One region of the Exiguobacterium sp. s80 genome, then DNA from elsewhere that is predicted to be linked to it. Evidence: riboswitches for the same ligand, from Rfam matches in the RefSeq annotation. Region 1 holds a riboswitch; each other region holds the start of a gene.

Region 1 (5,368 bases):
GACTCCCGGTTGATTGCCTAAGTAGGACAAGTCAAACGGATCCTCCACATCGTCAAACGCCGCTCGTTTTTTAATCAAGTTAATGACATCCATCCGGAAACCATCGATACCTCGGTCAATCCACCATCGCATCATCGTGTAGACAGCTTGACGGACGGCAGGCTGTTCCCAGTTCAAATCAGGTTGTTCTGACGCAAACGAATGAAAATAGTACTGTTGCCGTCCTTCATCCCACGTCCATGGACTCGGCGCAAAATACGACCGCCAATTGTTTGGTGGTGTTCCTTTTTCCCCGTCATGCCAAATGTACCAATCTGACTTATCATTCGTTTGATCACGGCGCGACTCCTCAAACCAGTGATGTTGATTACTTGTGTGATTGACGACAAGATCGAGAATGATTTTTAAGCCGCGCGCATGCGCCGATTCAATCAGCTGGTCCAAATCTGCCATCGTGCCGGCTTTCTCCATGATGCCGTAATAGTCAGCGATGTCGTAACCGTTGTCGATATCAGGTGATGTATAACAGGGGTTAAGCCAAATGACACCCACCCCGAGTGAGGCGATGTAGTCGAGCTTTTCGATCACGCCCCGCAAGTCCCCCATCCCGTCTCCATTCGAGTCGTTAAAACTCCGCCAGTACACTTGATAAACGACGGCTTCTTTCCACCAGGTCCGATTCATCTTTTCCATCTCCCGTCTAGTAGTCAATCGATTACTTGTCTAGTGTATCAAGAACATCGTCTGAAATTGGAATGTTCTTCTAATTTTTAAGGGATTTTAAAAAACCTCTTTCATTTTGACTGAAAATTCGCTATTCTTGACGACAATACCCGAAGGAGGAACAGAGATGAAACATTTCGCCCCATCGATCGCCATCGATCGCTTGCCCGATCCCGTCTTCGCAGAACTTGCCCAACGGATCGGTTCCGTCAAAGCCGCAGGACACGACGTCATCACGCTTGGTCAAGGAACGCCGGACCAAACGACACCCGTACATATTCTCGATGCTTTAAAACAAGCCATCGATGATGCAAGTAATCTCCAGTACCCCCCGTTTCGCGGACATGATTTCTTAAAGCAGGCCGTCGCTAATTTTTATGAATCAGAATTTGGCGTGTCGATTGATCCGGCGACAGAAGTCGCGATTTTACTCGGAAGCAAGGCCGGCATCGTCGCCCTTCCGCAGACGATCGTCAATCCCGGTGAAGGAGTCATCGTCCCGGATCCCGGTTACCCGGATTACTTGTCGGGCGCAGCACTTGCCGGTGCGTATCCAATCACGCTTCCGCTTCTCGCTGAAAATAGCTTTTTGCCTGACTATGACCTCCTCGATTCGCTCGACGTCGAACGGGCCCGGATGTTGTTCCTCAACTACCCGAGTAATCCGACCGGTGCGACGGCGACAGCGAAAGCCTTTGAACAGACGGTCGCATTCGCTGATGAAAACGACATTTGTGTCGTCCACGATTTAGCGTACGGCGGGATCAGCTTCGATGGTCCGACACGTAGTTTCCTCCAGACGGAAGGGGCAAAAGACGTCGGAATCGAACTGTTTTCGCTCTCAAAACGATTCAACATGTCCGGCTTTCGGATCGCCTTTGCGATCGGTAATCCATCCGTCATCGCGAGCATCGAAACATACCAGGAACACCTTTACGTCAGTGCCTTCACACCGATCCAGCATGCAGCGACGGTCGCACTTTCAAGCGATCAGACATGTGTCCGTGAACTGAGCGCCTTGTATGAGACGCGACGCGATGCGTTGTTCGGTGCATTAAACGAAATCGGCTGGGCAGGACCGGTTCCGGGTGGTTCGTTCTTCGTCTGGCTCCCTGTTCCGTCCGGCTTCACGTCACAAAGCTTCACCGATCACCTGCTCGACGAAGCGCACGTCGCCGTGACACCGGGTCATTTCTTTGGTACATACGGTGAAGGTTACGTCCGGATCAGTCTGATTGCCGATGTCGACCGACTCGTCGAGGCTGTCAAACGAATCGGGACCCTTCAGCTCTTCCAAACCGCCGTTGCCGAATAATTCTGAAAAAACGTTTGACAGATGGGAATCATTTCCGTTAAAGTAAATCCCAACAGCATAGCTACTTATCGAGAGCGACCGAGGGATTAGGCCCAACGACGTCCGGCAACCACCAGTAATGGAACGGTGCCACATCCTACAGAACTTCTTTTGTTCTGAGAGATAAGTTACGAAATTCTACAATTCGTCGCTTTTTTCTGGTTGCTCTCTAACTGGAAAAAAGCGATTTTTTTGTATAGGGAGGGAAACATCATGATTGAGTTCGCACACATCACAAAACAATTTGTCCGTGACCGCACACCGATTTTTGCATTAAACGATGTCAACTTAACGATTGAACAAGGGGAAATCTTCGGCATCATCGGTGAATCCGGCGCCGGAAAAAGTACACTCTTACGGTTGATTAACGGACTCGAGACACCGACGAGCGGTACGGTCATAGTAGACGGAGCCAATCTATCACGTGTCTCCAAAACGTCTCTCCGCAAACTCCGTCTCCGGGTCGGTATGATCTTTCAACACTTTCAACTGATTCAGTCCCGCACGGTTGCCGACAATATCGCGTTCGCCTTAAAGGCTGCCGGTGTCAAACGGCGTGAGTTCCCGAAACGGATTCAAGAATTAACGGCACTCGTCGGACTCGAAGGATTCGAGACGAACTATCCGAGCCAACTCAGTGGTGGACAAAAACAACGCGTCGGCATCGCACGAGCGCTCGCCAACAATCCAAACATCTTACTCTGTGACGAAGCGACATCAGCGCTCGATCCGGTGACGACGCTCCAGATTCTCGATTTACTGAAAGATTTGAACGCCCGGCTCGGTTTGACGATCATCCTCATCACCCACGAAATCGATGTCGTCAAACAAATTTGTCACCGCGTTGCCGTCATGGCGCACGGTGAAGTCGTCGAAGTCGCTTCGACTTACGCCATATTTAGTCAAGCCGAACATCCGGTCACAAAACATTACGTCGATACGGCACTCCAAATCGAGTTGCCGGAACGAATTTTACGGACGACACCCGGCAAAGTCATTCGACTTCAGTTCACGGGTGAAAAAACAGGTGAGAGTACCTTATCTGAAGCCATCAAACAATTCGATATCGCAGTCAGCATCCTGCATGGGAAGGTCGACTACATTCAGGACGTCGCGTTTGGCGTCTTAATCGTCAGTTTGACGGGACCGACACTGCATGTGAATCGTGCCTTAACCTGGCTCGAGGGACAGTTGCACGCAATCGAGGTGATTCAAGATGTCGCTTGACCGGTTTACGACAATGCTTCCCGACTTAACGAAAGCACTCGGAGAGACGGCCTTCATGGTCGGCATTTCACTCGCCTTCGCCATCATCATCGGAATTCCACTCGGGATTTTATTATTCATCACCGACCGCGGACTCTTTTTCCAAAATGTTTTCATTCGAACGACGTTGGACTTCGCCATCAACATCGTCCGCTCGTTACCATTCATCATCCTACTCGTTGCTTTGATTCCATTGACGCAACTCATCACGAAGACGACAATCGGTCCCGCTGCCGCCTCGGTCAGTTTGAGCGTCGCCGCGATTCCGTTTCTCGCCCGACTCGTCGAAACCTCACTCCGTGAGATTCCACCCGGCTTGATTGAAGCAGCAGAAGCGTGCGGGGCGAAACCGCTTCGCATCATTATCAGTGTTCTCCTTCCGGAAGCATTGCCCGGAATCATTCAAGGCTTGACGTTGACCTTGATCAGCCTGATCGGATTCTCAGCGATGGCAGGGATCGTCGGTGGCGGCGGAATTGGTGACCTCGCGATCCGGTTCGGTTATTACCGGTACGATAACGTCGTCATGATCATGACGATCGTCGTGCTTGTCGTCATCATTCAAGTCATTCAGGCACTCGGCAACCGGTTCGCACGTGTCGCCGATAAACGATAACTTACAAATAGAGAACGCAAGGGAGAGATTACGATGAAAAAACGCTATGCCTTTTTAGCAACAGGATTATTAGGAGCAAGCATCTTAGCCGGATGCGGTGACAGCAGTGCAAATGAAGAAACGAAGTCCATCAAAATCGGGGCGACGAGTGGTCCGTATAGCGATATGGTCAAAGAAGCGATTCAACCGGGACTCGAAAAGAAAGGCTATAAAGTCGAAATCGTCGAATTCAGTGATTACATTCAACCGAACCTTGCCCTCGGGAGCGGTGATATCGATGCCAACCTGTTCCAGCATTCGATTTATTTAAAAACGTTTGCGAAAGAAAAAAATCTCGACCTCACAGGGCTGATCACTGTCCCAACCGCACCGATGGGATTATACAGCAAGTCCTATAAAACGTTGGACGATGTCAAAGAAGGCGCTGAAGTCGCGACACCGAACGATCCGACGAACCAGGCACGTGCTTTGAACCTGTTAGCGGATCAAGGTTGGATTGAACTAAAAGCAGATACCGATCCACTGACCGTCTCAGAAAAGGACATCATCAAAAATCCAAAGAAACTCGTCATCAAACCGCTTGAAGCCGCTCAGCTTCCACGCGCTGTCGAAAGTGTCGATATTTCAGCCGTTCCCGGAAATTTCGCACTTGCTGCGAAGTTCGACTTACTCGATGCACTCGCACTCGAGACGATGAACGAGCAGTACCGCAACTTAGTCGCTGTTAAGACAAGTGACGAAGACAAACAACTGGCCAAAGACTTAACCGCTGTCGTCAAATCGGATGATTTTAATGAAGTGATCGAAAAATCATTCAAAGGATTCAGCAAACCAGACTGGGCGAATTGAGCAGAAGTGTCACTTTTACGGAAAGACCTTATTCTCGCCACTTCTCAAAAGAATAAACGCCATAAAAAACCGGACGGCTCCACCTCCTTTCAATAACAGGGGTGGGCCGTCCGGTTTTTCGATAGTATCTCTGTTACTCGTCGCTCCCCCTTCCCGAATCGCAGCCTTTCTCAGGTCTTCTTCCATTAGAAAGCCTAAAAAGATTTGCTTCCACGTGACTCCTACGGGAAAAAGCGCAAGGCTTGCTTGCGCTGTCAGAGGCAGGCGAGACCCTGCATCTTGACCTGTAAGGGAAAGAGGCAACGGCTTGCGCCTCGCCCGAGGAAAGCACGGGAAGTAAGAATCTTTCGTACCACTTATATCAACCACCTACGTTTTTTGATTCGTAAGATATCACGTTTCCCGGGACTCAAGACAAACCAAAAAGCCTAGGTTCCCATTGACGAGAACCTAGGCTTTACTTTAGTTCGTGCTATTTTCACGGTGTTCTAAAGTTAATCGTAAAGTACGGTGCATCTTTTCTAAACGCCACTCCAACATCCGCTTGTTTGAAGCCGCTT
Region 2 (5,368 bases), on a different contig from region 1:
CGGGGGCAGTTTTTTGTAAATACGTTTATATTTTTTTGTTAAGTATCATCTTCCTTACTTAAAAAGGTACGCCTATTCTCGCAGTAATCGAGAGTAAGCGTACCTTTTTATTCTTGGATTTGCTTCACTTCTTTTTCGAGCCGCTCGAGAAATCCTTTGACGATTTTCTCGTTTTCACGTTCTCCGCCTAACGATAAGAGACTGCGACCGACGAAGTTGACGCCTTCATTTTTCCCCGTGTAAATCAAACGGCAGCTCGTCGCATCGATTCGCTTCAGCGCAAACGACATCTCAAGGCGAAACATCTTCGCTAACGTAAAACCAATCGTATTTTGTTTATAGTCCGGTTCATTCGTATAAGCGAGATCGGTCACGATGTAGGTTTCAAGACGATTCCCTTGCATGTAGGTTTGCCGGTACGTCGATCCGACGACGCCCGGCTTACGTTCAATCACCTCATGCTGGACGACACCCGGAATGAGTCGTTGCAGTCGATCGTGATCAAACAGATGCCACGCCTGTTCAATTGGAATCGCAAGTACTTTTTCTTCACGCCACGTCACCATGACACCACCTCCTTTTAGTTTAAAAATACCCTGATGTCCGTCGTTCTAACGCTCGACTCCGGCACAATCAGGGTATTTTTCTTACTTCAAGTGGTTTTTGATGTTCACTTCACGGTTTGACGTTCTAACGCATGACCAAGGAATGTTGCGAGTTCCAGCATCCCGAACTTCCCAGCTGCCGCTTCAGCGTCCGAATTGTAATTCGTATTCGTATTGACGTCGTACGTATAAATCGTCCCGTCTGCATCCTTGATGAACTCAATCCCGGCGACCGCGATTTTATTTTCTTGCAGGAACGCTTCATACTGGGCGATGATCGGGTCATCGAACCCGTCGACAATTTGGAATTTCATCGGTGTCTCTGCCGCCTCTTCTCCGACCGGGCAGAACAAATCATCGATGACACAAGCATCCGCGGGGCAGAGCTCGAATCCTTCCGACGTATCGACACGGACCGCATAGACGAACTTACCACCGACGAATTCACAACGCGTAATGTAGGGTTCAGGTGCTTGAATGTACTCTTGAATCAACGTGATGCCGTCGACCGGCTCATCGAATGTCGGTCCGTCAAGATACGTCTCGAGTGCTTCAATCGAGTGGAACAATTGAACGCCGAGTCCTTTACCGGCACGATTGTGTTTCGTGATGAACGACGATACTCCGATGTTTTGAGCGGCTTGGACGATTTGATCACGTCCGACGGCTGCCGTCGTTTTCGGAACACGGATACCTGCTTTTCGTAAGGCGGTGTATTGGTTGACCTTACTGACCTCGAGTCGTAACGCACGGGTTCCGTTGAAAACGGTCCGGTCATGTTCTTCGAGCCAAGCGAGGACCCCTTCCGTCAATTCTGGTGCATAGCGGTGCCCGCGCGTATGGGACGAGGCACTCATCCGGCTGTAAAAAACGCCTTCCGGTGGTGTTTCATCGAGTGGGACGACCCCTTCGTTGAGGTGCCACTGTTCATACGGTAAGTTGAGTTCCTCGAGTCGCTTGATTAAATGATCCGTCCATTCCTGATTTTCGTGTAAGATATGAATTTTCGTCATTTTAGTTGACCTACCTTTCGTTTCGCTTCGACGCGTGGCATGACCTCGCGGGCAAAGCGTTCCATTTCTTCGAGTTGCGGAGAAAATTGAAGCAAGAGCAATGTCACGCCGACTGCTTCAAATTCAAGAATCCGTTCTGCGATTTGATCCGGCGTCCCAATCAAGTTCGGACGCAGTCCCCGGTTTGAGACGGAGTAATCATTTCGTTTGACCTGTTGTTCGAGTTGCGATTTACTGACGAAGTCGTCATACCCGGCATATCCGGCACCGTCTTCTTTAACGTTCGTAATCCGGTGCCATTCTTCGAGCGCTGCTTCTTCCGTCTCGCGACAGATGATGTAGGCCGCCAGTCCGAAACTCGCAAGCGGCTGCTTCCCGGTCGCCGCGCGGCGGGTTTTCATATCCGTAATTTTCGTCGCGACTTCATCGACCGTTCCTCCATGCATGACATAGGCATCACAGTGATTGACGATCGTCTGTTTCCCCGTCTCACTCTCACCACCAGCGTAGAGCTTGATTCCGGGACGCTGAACGGGTTTCGGGTGAAGCTCTGCCCGTTCCAGCTGATAGTAGTCCCCATCAAAACTATAGGGTGATGCGTCCGTCCATAATCCTTTCATGACCGTCACGAATTCTTCCGTCCGGGCATATCGTTCGTCATGGGCTGTAAATATCCCATTGTACTGACGGGCTTCTTCCTCCCACCAGGCCGAGACGACGTTGAGCGTGAAGCGTCCATTACTCAGCTGATCGATGTTCGCCGCCATCTTTGCTGTCGTCGCCGGATTATGAAAACCGGGCCGGACGGCTGTCATGATTTCCAACCGTTCCGTTGTCGCCGCGATGGCCGCTGCCGTCGTCCACGCCTCAAGACTCGGTTCGGCTATTCCTTTAATGTCGTTTAAGTTCAATTCTGCAATCAATGTCGTAGAAAAGCCAACCCGTTCTGCCGTCTGTGCGACTTGTTTCGCATAATCGAATGTCGCTGGCATTTGTTCATCCTCGACGTTTCGTAACCAACCCCCGAAGATTGGTAACCAAAATCCGTATTCCATCCCCTGTGCCCCCTTTTTGCATAAAAAATCGCTCTTTTCGTTTAGAAAAGAGCGACGAATGTCTACTGTCGGCTCTTATCTTCAAAGGAATAAATTCCTCTTGGAAGTAGCACCTTCCGCTCATGCGGGGTTGCTGAAGTGTCGTCGGGCCAGTCCCTCGACTTCTCGTGATAAGAATAATTGAAATTAGCGTACATCTTTTAGCAGAGTAAAGCAACCTTTAAACCTTCTTTTCCTATCGGAATTAAAAAACATTTGGAAAATCACTCTGTTTCTTGATACTTCTTTGTCTAGAAGCTAAAAACAGGAATTGCACATCGGTTTAAGATGGCAATCCCTGCTTTGTATGGTGCTGTTCAAAATCAATTCATTCTGGTGATACGAACGGTGAGTCGTTGTGATTTGCATCCATCATGGCTGTCCGGTGACCAGTCGTCGAAACTTCTTCCCCACGCACGCGATCGTAGAACTTCGCGATTGTGACGCTGAAGTACGGGCCAATCCAGAGGAAACCGATTCCGATCGTAACAATTCCGAGCAAGAACCAACCGATGAACGAAAGGACGAGGAAAAACGCCTCTTTTTTATGTCCATCCATCATTTGGCGTGAACGCGTAATGGCATCAAGGATGCCAATCGATGGTTCGTCCCGAATGATGTAATACGTCAACATGTAAGAGAATGACTTAATGATTCCTGGAATGATGAAAAGTAAGAACCATAGCCCTAAGAAAAAGGTTTGGACGATTGACACTCCAATGGCTTTCAAGAACATTTTGTACGGCTCAAACAAATCGGCGACTTTCGTCTGCTCGTCTCGGGCGACAGATAGGGTGAGCCATGACCATCCCATTGCAACCGGTAAGGTCAACACCGTCAAGAGCATACCAATCAAGTCGATAAATTGGAAATCCTCTTCGGGTGAGGACGCAAATCCGTTCGGAACGCCTTGAATGATTAAGAACAACAACATCATTAATGCCATGAAGCCCCATCGTCCCTGCAACGACTCGCGCGCTGCTAATTTTAATTGTTTTGACATCGAAAGATCCTCCTCAAAAATAAGTGCTACCTTTCTTTACGGTTTATTTTTGAGGAGGTTTCACTTTTTAACGCTCGTCTTTTAGTAAACGTTGGACCATTGCTTTTTCAAGTTGTTGCTGGCACGCCGTATACAAAGAGCGTCGTCCATCGAGTCGTTCAATCGCAAACGGAATATCGTGCTTTTTTGCTTGCACGAGAACATGTGCCGCTGCTGCGTGAGAAACCCGACTTTTGACGACGACGATCGCGTCCGTCTTTTTCGCGAGACAGGCGATTTTTTTCGCGGCTTGGGCGTCACCGCCAAGATGGATTAATTCGACTCCCGTCTCCGCAAAGAAGTCGCGGTAGACGGCGCGCTGTTGCTCATTACCGACGATGACGAGACGCATGCCGTCGTAGGAAGCAAAATCGAGTGCCGTTTTATCGACGAATTCGATTGGTTGACCTGGTAATGTCGTCGTATCGAGACGTTCGAGTTGCTGGACTTTCTTTTCCCGGAGGCGCCGCTCTTTTTTGACTTTCTTCGCCTTCGGTTTCCGTTGCATCATCTTGTCGTAGCGTCCTGTTTTCGCCTGTTTGTTTGCAGGTGACGCAGTGGCGGACTCGGGCGAACCACTCGATACGTCGCGTGCCGGTAATTCCGTCATGGTCGGTACTTCGTAATGAAATGCGTGTTTCCAGACAATCGTCAATGTCTCCGGATGACCTTTCCACATGACGAGGTCGACGAGTTGACCTGCTTTCAGTTGGAAGAACCGCATGTCTTCGAGTGGTGTCGTGTAATAGAACGGTTTTCCCGTCTCATCTTGCAGTGGACCGTCAATCGTCGCTTCGATGATGCCATGGTTCTTGACGATACACTTTTCAAAAACGATTCGCTCTGCAAGTGGTTTTACTTGATCCGTCGCGACGACGGCTAAGATTTCAAGCGACGTCCGGCGCTCATCTTGATGTAGGACTTGGACACGGACTTCCATCCCATGCTCCAGGTTCCAGTCACGGATTTCTGTTTCTGAGACATGACTGTTTGGCCATTCCCGTAACGAGCCGCCCTTTAATTGCCGTTCGAACGTATAGGAATACCGTTGTTCGACAGTCCGTTCAACTTCTTCCTTCCGTTCCTGGATCATTTTGATCGGGAGGCTAGATGGTGTTTCCGGACATTCTACTAGTTTCGTCGTTGTTTGACGTGGCGCGTAGTACTGCGACAGCTGGACCCATTCATCGATTCCGTTGATTTCTTCAAGTAACAAACCCCAGTCGTCTGCTGTCTCGACGATGTTCAGTTTGCTTGTAACTAACGCCTTCGCTCGTTCGATTACGTGATGCATCATGTTAAAAACCCCTTTGCTATTTTTTCCAACTATAGCAAGGTCAAGATGCTTCACCCGTGTAAAAAAACAACCGGGTATTTTTTTATTACGGGTTACGATTTAACTTCGACTGCGGAGTCGCCACTTCGGTATTTTTCGACGACGACAATCAAGACGGTAATGATGACGAGTAAGAACCAAGACGATAATTTGCCAAAATCGACAAGTGCCCACCCCTCTTGCTGATGCGGATAGACCCAGCCCTTAAAAAAGGTGACGATGTTTTCCGCCAGCCAAATGAACCAGGCAATTAGTAAAAATGATAAGACAAGCGGGAG
Region 3 (5,368 bases), on a different contig from region 1:
CTGACGTTTGTTGTCTTTTAAGGATTTATAGGCGCCTTTTGCGACTTCATCCCACGCTCCCCAGACGGCATCGATGCTTCCTTTCGGATATTTCGCGAGAATCGCGTTCATCTTCGTCGCGATATCGCCCTGGACATCCTGGAAATTCGTCGGTCCGACCGTTTCAAGCGTCTTGATTTTGCCGTCCGCTTCATACGTCTTATAGATTTCCTGACGGCGGTCAAGCGGTGCAAACCCCGGACCGAACCACAATTTGATGACCCGGACCGGCTTGTCGTCTTTCACTTTCGTCACTTCATCGAGTGAAAGTTCTGCCAGTTTGTGATCATCCTGGAACGTCTCCGTGATGCCTGTTAACGTCTGGTCCTTTTTCTTCGTCACCGTATCAAACGTCACGACCTGAATCCCTTTGTCGATCGCCGGTTTAATCATGTCGTAGGAATAATCTTCTTTTCCGTGCGAGATGATCAGTCCGTCATAATCCTGCTGAACGGCTTGCGCCACCAGTTCCTTGAACTTGACGTCATTGCCTTCGGAAATGAACGTGTTGACCTTAAACCCAAGCGACTCCCCTTCCGAACGGGCACCGTCTAAAAATTGTTTCGTATGATCATCGGACGCCAGATTGCGGATGACGGCAATCTTGATGTCGCCTTGGACACTTTCCGGCACACCGCTGATTTTTTTCGTCGGTGTCGCTTCACTATTGGCGCAAGCAGCCAGCAAGACCGCCGGTGCGAGTAAGAATGCTAATTTTTTCATCTCGATCTCTCCTGTCTGTTTAGATGACCTGTTGTCCAATCGCCTGTTCGATCGTTTCCACGCTCGGCCGTTCAATGACGCCGAGTTCCGTGATGATCGCCGTGATGAGCTCGTGCGGTGTCACGTCAAATGCCGGATTAAAGACCTTTGTTCCGGCTGGTGCCGTTACTTTCCCCGCCAGTTGTGTCACTTCACTAGCATCGCGTTCTTCAATTTCAATCTCGTCACCTGATAAACTCGTCACATCAAACGTCGACAGCGGTGCCGCGACATAAAACGGAATCCCGAAGGCACGTGCGAGTAACGCCAGCTGGAACGTCCCGATTTTATTGGCCGTATCCCCGTTACGGGTGATCCGGTCCGCGCCGACGATGATGGCGGTGATCTGCTTTTCCTTGATCGTATGCGCGACCATATTGTCCGTGATCAAGGTGACGTCAATCCCTGCCCGTTGCAGCTCCCATGTCGTCAAACGTGCCCCCTGCAACAAAGGCCGGGTTTCCGACGCATAGACGGATAACGGAATGCCTTGTTCTTTCGAGAGATAAAACGGGGCCAGTGCCGTCCCGTACGCCGCTGTCGCAATCGATCCGGCATTACAAATCGTCAACACCCGGTCTCCCGCTTGAAACAGCTCCAACGCATGCACACCGATTTGCCGTGACGTCTTGGCATCGGCTTCATAAAGGGCAAGTGCTTTTTGTTCCAGACGTTTCGGCAGTTCCTCGAGCGTTGTGCTCGAAAGGATAAGCTGATTGAGCGCATCGAGTACGTTCCGCAAATTGACGGCGGTCGGCCGGGTCGCCAGTAACTCCGCCGATACCGTCAACAGTTTTTGTTTGACCTCGTCAAGCGATCCCGTCGTCCGGAACGCTTCCTGCACGAGGACGAATCCACCGAACAGACTGATTGCCGGCGCCCCCCGGACACGAAGTTGTTTAATCGCCTCAACCGCTTGCGCCAAATCATGAATGACTTCGTACCGTTCTTCTTGCGGGAGACGGGTCTGATCAAGGATCTTTAAGCACGCCCGCTCATAGATGACACTACGGATAAACTCGCTCATCGGCTCAATTCCTCCGTCACGTCAAAATTCCGGAGATCGGTAAACGTCTTACATTCGCCGCGCCGTTTAATCAATGCCGTCCCGAGGCGTAACGCATGACGTTTCCGTTCAAGGCGCGTCGTAGCATCCGGAATTTGTTCCAAATCAGCGACCGGTGCCAAACCAATCGTCCGCCGGATCAGTTCACAACCGGCGAAACCGAGCGCGTCTTGGAGAATTGTACTGAGGACATCATCGACAAGCCCGGGTACCGTCCGGAAAGGTTCGACGGCTTCCCGTTCCCAAAGTGCCGTGAACGTCGAAGCAAACGTCAGCCAGAACGTATCGATATCCTTCACCCGCGTCTCCCGCAACTCAGCATAGTTCGGATACGCCGCAAAGCAGAGGTGGGCAATGAACTGACCGACATCAAACCCGAACGGTCCGTAAAAAGCGAACTCCGGATCGATGATTTTCGTTTCGCCCGCCGAAGCAAAAATGCTTCCTGTATGTAAATCCCCGTGTAATAAAGCTTCCCCTTTCGTGATGAACAACGTTTCGAGCTTCGCCACTTCCCGCTTCAGTTTTTCGTCCTGCCAGAGCTGCTGTACGTCTGTTTCCAAGCCGCTCTCGATGTTGTTTGTTTCCGCGTCGTAAAACGGATCCGTAAAGATTAACTTTTCCGTGATGTCGCATAAATCCGGGTTGTAATAGTCACGTGCGACCTGCTTTTTTCCGACTGGACCGAGCGCAAAATCTGACGTGAAAAATAACGTCCGCGCCAAGTAAGAACCGACATGTTCTGCAAGGAGCGGATACGTTTCGCCGGCGAGCAATCCCGTCCGAACGATTTGCAGGTGCGACAAGTCCTCCATCACCGTATACGCTTCTTCATGACTGGCATGAAAGACCCGTGGAACGAATGGCGTCGCGTATTTTGCGAATTCCTTCAGTGCCAACTGTTCGATCCAGGCCCGCTCGAGTGACAAGGGCCAGCTTTCCCCGACGACTTTTGCATAAGGTAATGCCTGCTTCAAGATCAAACGTTCTTTCCCTGCCTGAATCCGAAAGACTAAGTTCAAGTTGCCGTCGCCGATTTCTTCTGCCGTCGCTTCTTCCTGTCCGATGAGTCCGAGTTCCCGGACACGTTTAATGGCGTCTTGTTCTGTAAATGCTTGATATGCCATCTTGCTTCCCCCTTCATTTCTACACAAAAAAACGCCGCTTTTCGTCATAGAAAAGAGGCGCGGGGTATCATCCGTCCTCTTATCTCTCAGACGAATGTCTGTTGGATGTAGCACCGTGCCGGATGGTCGGTTGCTGCGGCGTCTTCGGGCCAATTCCCTCTGCCAACTCACGATAAGAGTCATATGTGGTTGTTGTGTTCGATGTTGATTCGAATATTACGCCCGTCTTAAATCATCTGTCAATTCCAATTTTTAGTGAAAAACCATTTAAAAGACCGCCATCTATAGAAGCGGATTTCAAAAAAAATAAATTTTCAAAAAATTATTTGACATCACGTCCATCTCATGTAAAAATTGCAATTAGATTTCACAATTTCATCCAATTCTTATCAAGAGCAGACGGAGGGACGAGCCCTATGATGTCGCAGCAACCGACCAGTTGGCACGGTGCTAATTCTTGCAGCTAACACGCTGACAGATAAGAGTCCACGCGCAATTTTTCATGGTCTCTTGTCATTGACGAGGGACCATTTTTGTATTTTTTAACAAGGGAGAGACGACGATCATGGCGTACATTACCGCAACTTACCAACTCGGCGTGACCGATCAGTTACCAAAACGGGCAGAGCAAATCGCCCTCGGTCTGACGGTCGGCTCATGGACCGATTTGAATCACTTGGAACAACAACAGCTTGAATCCTTTAAAGGACAAGTCGTCCATACGGAAGAACACGACGGAAAAGGGTATGTCACGATCCGTTATCCGGAACACAACGTCTCACGAGACTTTTCGGCGATTTTGACGACCGTCTTCGGCAAGCTGTCACTCGACGGTCAAATCAAACTGACGGATCTTCAGCTTCCCGCTTCATTCACACCGGATTTCCCCGGTGCTAAATTCGGCATCGAGGGCGTCCGCCAATTGATCCAAGTCCATGATCGCCCCCTGTTGATGAGCATCTTCAAAGGCGTCATCGGACGGGATCTCGTTTTTTTACGGGAACAACTGGAAGCCCAGCTCGCCGGCGGGATTGATCTCGTCAAGGATGACGAAATCTTATACGACAATCCGCTGACACCGGCACTCGACCGGGCGCGGATTGGACGGGAAGTCCTCGATGCACACTATGAACGGACCGGTAAACGGGCCCTTTATGCGATTACATTGAGTGGTCCGGTCTTCCGCTTGAAAGAGCAGGCGAAACGACTGGTCGAAGCCGGAGCGACAGCCCTCCTGCTCAACACGTTTACATACGGGCTTGATGTCTTGCGGGAACTGGCAGCCGATCCGGAAATCCCGGTCCCGATCTTTAATCATCCGGCGTTGAGCGGTGCCTTGATCGCCAGTCCCGAGTACGGGATTGCCGCCCCGGTCCTGCTCGGAACGTTGCCGCGGATTGCCGGTGCCGACTTGACACTGTTCCCGTCGCCGTACGGGAATGTCGCCCTCGCCAAAGACTTGGCCCGCGGGATTGCCGTCGAAGCGACCCGAATCGGTGAGACCAAAACAATTCTCCCGGTCCCGTCCGCCGGAATCCACCCGGGTCTCGTCGCCCAGCTTGTTCGTGATTTCGGCGTCGATTCCGTCATCAATGCCGGAGGCGGTGTCCACGGTCATCCGCAAGGTGCTGCGGCCGGAGTCATCGCTTTCCGCCAGGCACTGGGCGCAGCACTGGCCGGCGAATCACTGACAAGTGCCGCCCACCGGCACGAGGAATTACGTGTCGCTCTCGATGCTTGGGGGATCACGAAATGACGATCCGGATTTTATGTGACTTTGACGGAACAGTAACGGAGCACGATAATATCATCGCCTTGATGCAGGAGTTCGCTCCGCCGGAAAAATTTAAACCGTTAAAACAAGGTGTGCTCGACCGGTCGCTCTCGATTCAATCCGGCGTCGGACAGATGTTTCAGCTGCTTCCGTCCAGTCAAAAACAGGACTACATTGATTTCTTGATGACACAGGCAGTCATTCGTCCCGGCTTCGACACCTTACTCGCTTTTGCCAAATCAAACGAGATTGATTTTTCCATCGTCAGCGGCGGGATCGACTTTTTTGTCCAGCCGATTCTTGCGGATGTACTGACGGACGAAGCGATTTATTGCAACGGTAGTGACTTCAGCCAGGAGACGGTTCGAATCGAATGGCCGCATGCCTGCGACTCAGCCTGTACAAATCAATGCGGCTGTTGCAAAACCTCGATCGCCCGGAAGTTGAAGCAGAACGGTGACACGATCATCGCGATCGGCGACTCCGTAACAGATTTTGAACTAGCTAAGCAGGCGGACCACGTTTATGCACGGGATTATCTGATCACGCTATGTGAACAACACGGCATCCCGTATACGCCGTTTGGAAACTTTCATGACA

What was found. A riboswitch is a leader RNA that binds a small molecule or an ion and turns the genes downstream of it on or off. The one in region 1 is predicted to bind S-adenosylmethionine.
Region 2: linked by a shared signal. The riboswitch ahead of KNP94_RS07070 (LLM class flavin-dependent oxidoreductase) and the one ahead of KNP94_RS12790 (methionine ABC transporter ATP-binding protein) in region 1 are both predicted to bind S-adenosylmethionine.
Region 3: linked by a shared signal. The riboswitch ahead of KNP94_RS11210 (2,3-diketo-5-methylthiopentyl-1-phosphate enolase) and the one ahead of KNP94_RS12790 (methionine ABC transporter ATP-binding protein) in region 1 are both predicted to bind S-adenosylmethionine.

What each region holds. Positions count from the first base shown of each region.
Region 1 covers NZ_JACSMP010000008.1:21,062-26,429, forward strand. The annotation lists gene KNP94_RS12780 (alpha-glucosidase) at 1-684, opposite strand, end outside; gene KNP94_RS12785 (aminotransferase class I/II-fold pyridoxal phosphate-dependent enzyme) at 851-2,038, shown strand; SAM riboswitch class I at 2,101-2,207, shown strand; gene KNP94_RS12790 (methionine ABC transporter ATP-binding protein) at 2,291-3,304, shown strand; gene KNP94_RS12795 (methionine ABC transporter permease) at 3,294-3,959, shown strand; gene KNP94_RS12800 (MetQ/NlpA family ABC transporter substrate-binding protein) at 3,993-4,808, shown strand; gene KNP94_RS12805 (CAP domain-containing protein) at 5,287-5,368, opposite strand, start outside.
Region 2 covers NZ_JACSMP010000002.1:104,675-110,042, reverse strand. The annotation lists gene KNP94_RS07080 (SRPBCC family protein) at 108-566, opposite strand; gene KNP94_RS07075 (ATP-grasp domain-containing protein) at 671-1,618, opposite strand; gene KNP94_RS07070 (LLM class flavin-dependent oxidoreductase) at 1,615-2,673, opposite strand; SAM riboswitch class I at 2,746-2,850, opposite strand; gene KNP94_RS07065 (DUF975 family protein) at 3,041-3,715, opposite strand; gene KNP94_RS07060 (DUF2325 domain-containing protein) at 3,783-5,051, opposite strand; gene KNP94_RS07055 (DUF817 domain-containing protein) at 5,144-5,368, opposite strand, start outside.
Region 3 covers NZ_JACSMP010000006.1:14,109-19,476, forward strand. The annotation lists gene KNP94_RS11195 (sugar ABC transporter substrate-binding protein) at 1-762, opposite strand, end outside; gene mtnA (S-methyl-5-thioribose-1-phosphate isomerase) at 782-1,828, opposite strand; gene mtnK (S-methyl-5-thioribose kinase) at 1,825-2,994, opposite strand; SAM riboswitch class I at 3,071-3,173, opposite strand; SAM riboswitch class I at 3,378-3,479, shown strand; gene KNP94_RS11210 (2,3-diketo-5-methylthiopentyl-1-phosphate enolase) at 3,560-4,750, shown strand; gene KNP94_RS11215 (2-hydroxy-3-keto-5-methylthiopentenyl-1-phosphate phosphatase) at 4,747-5,368, shown strand, end outside.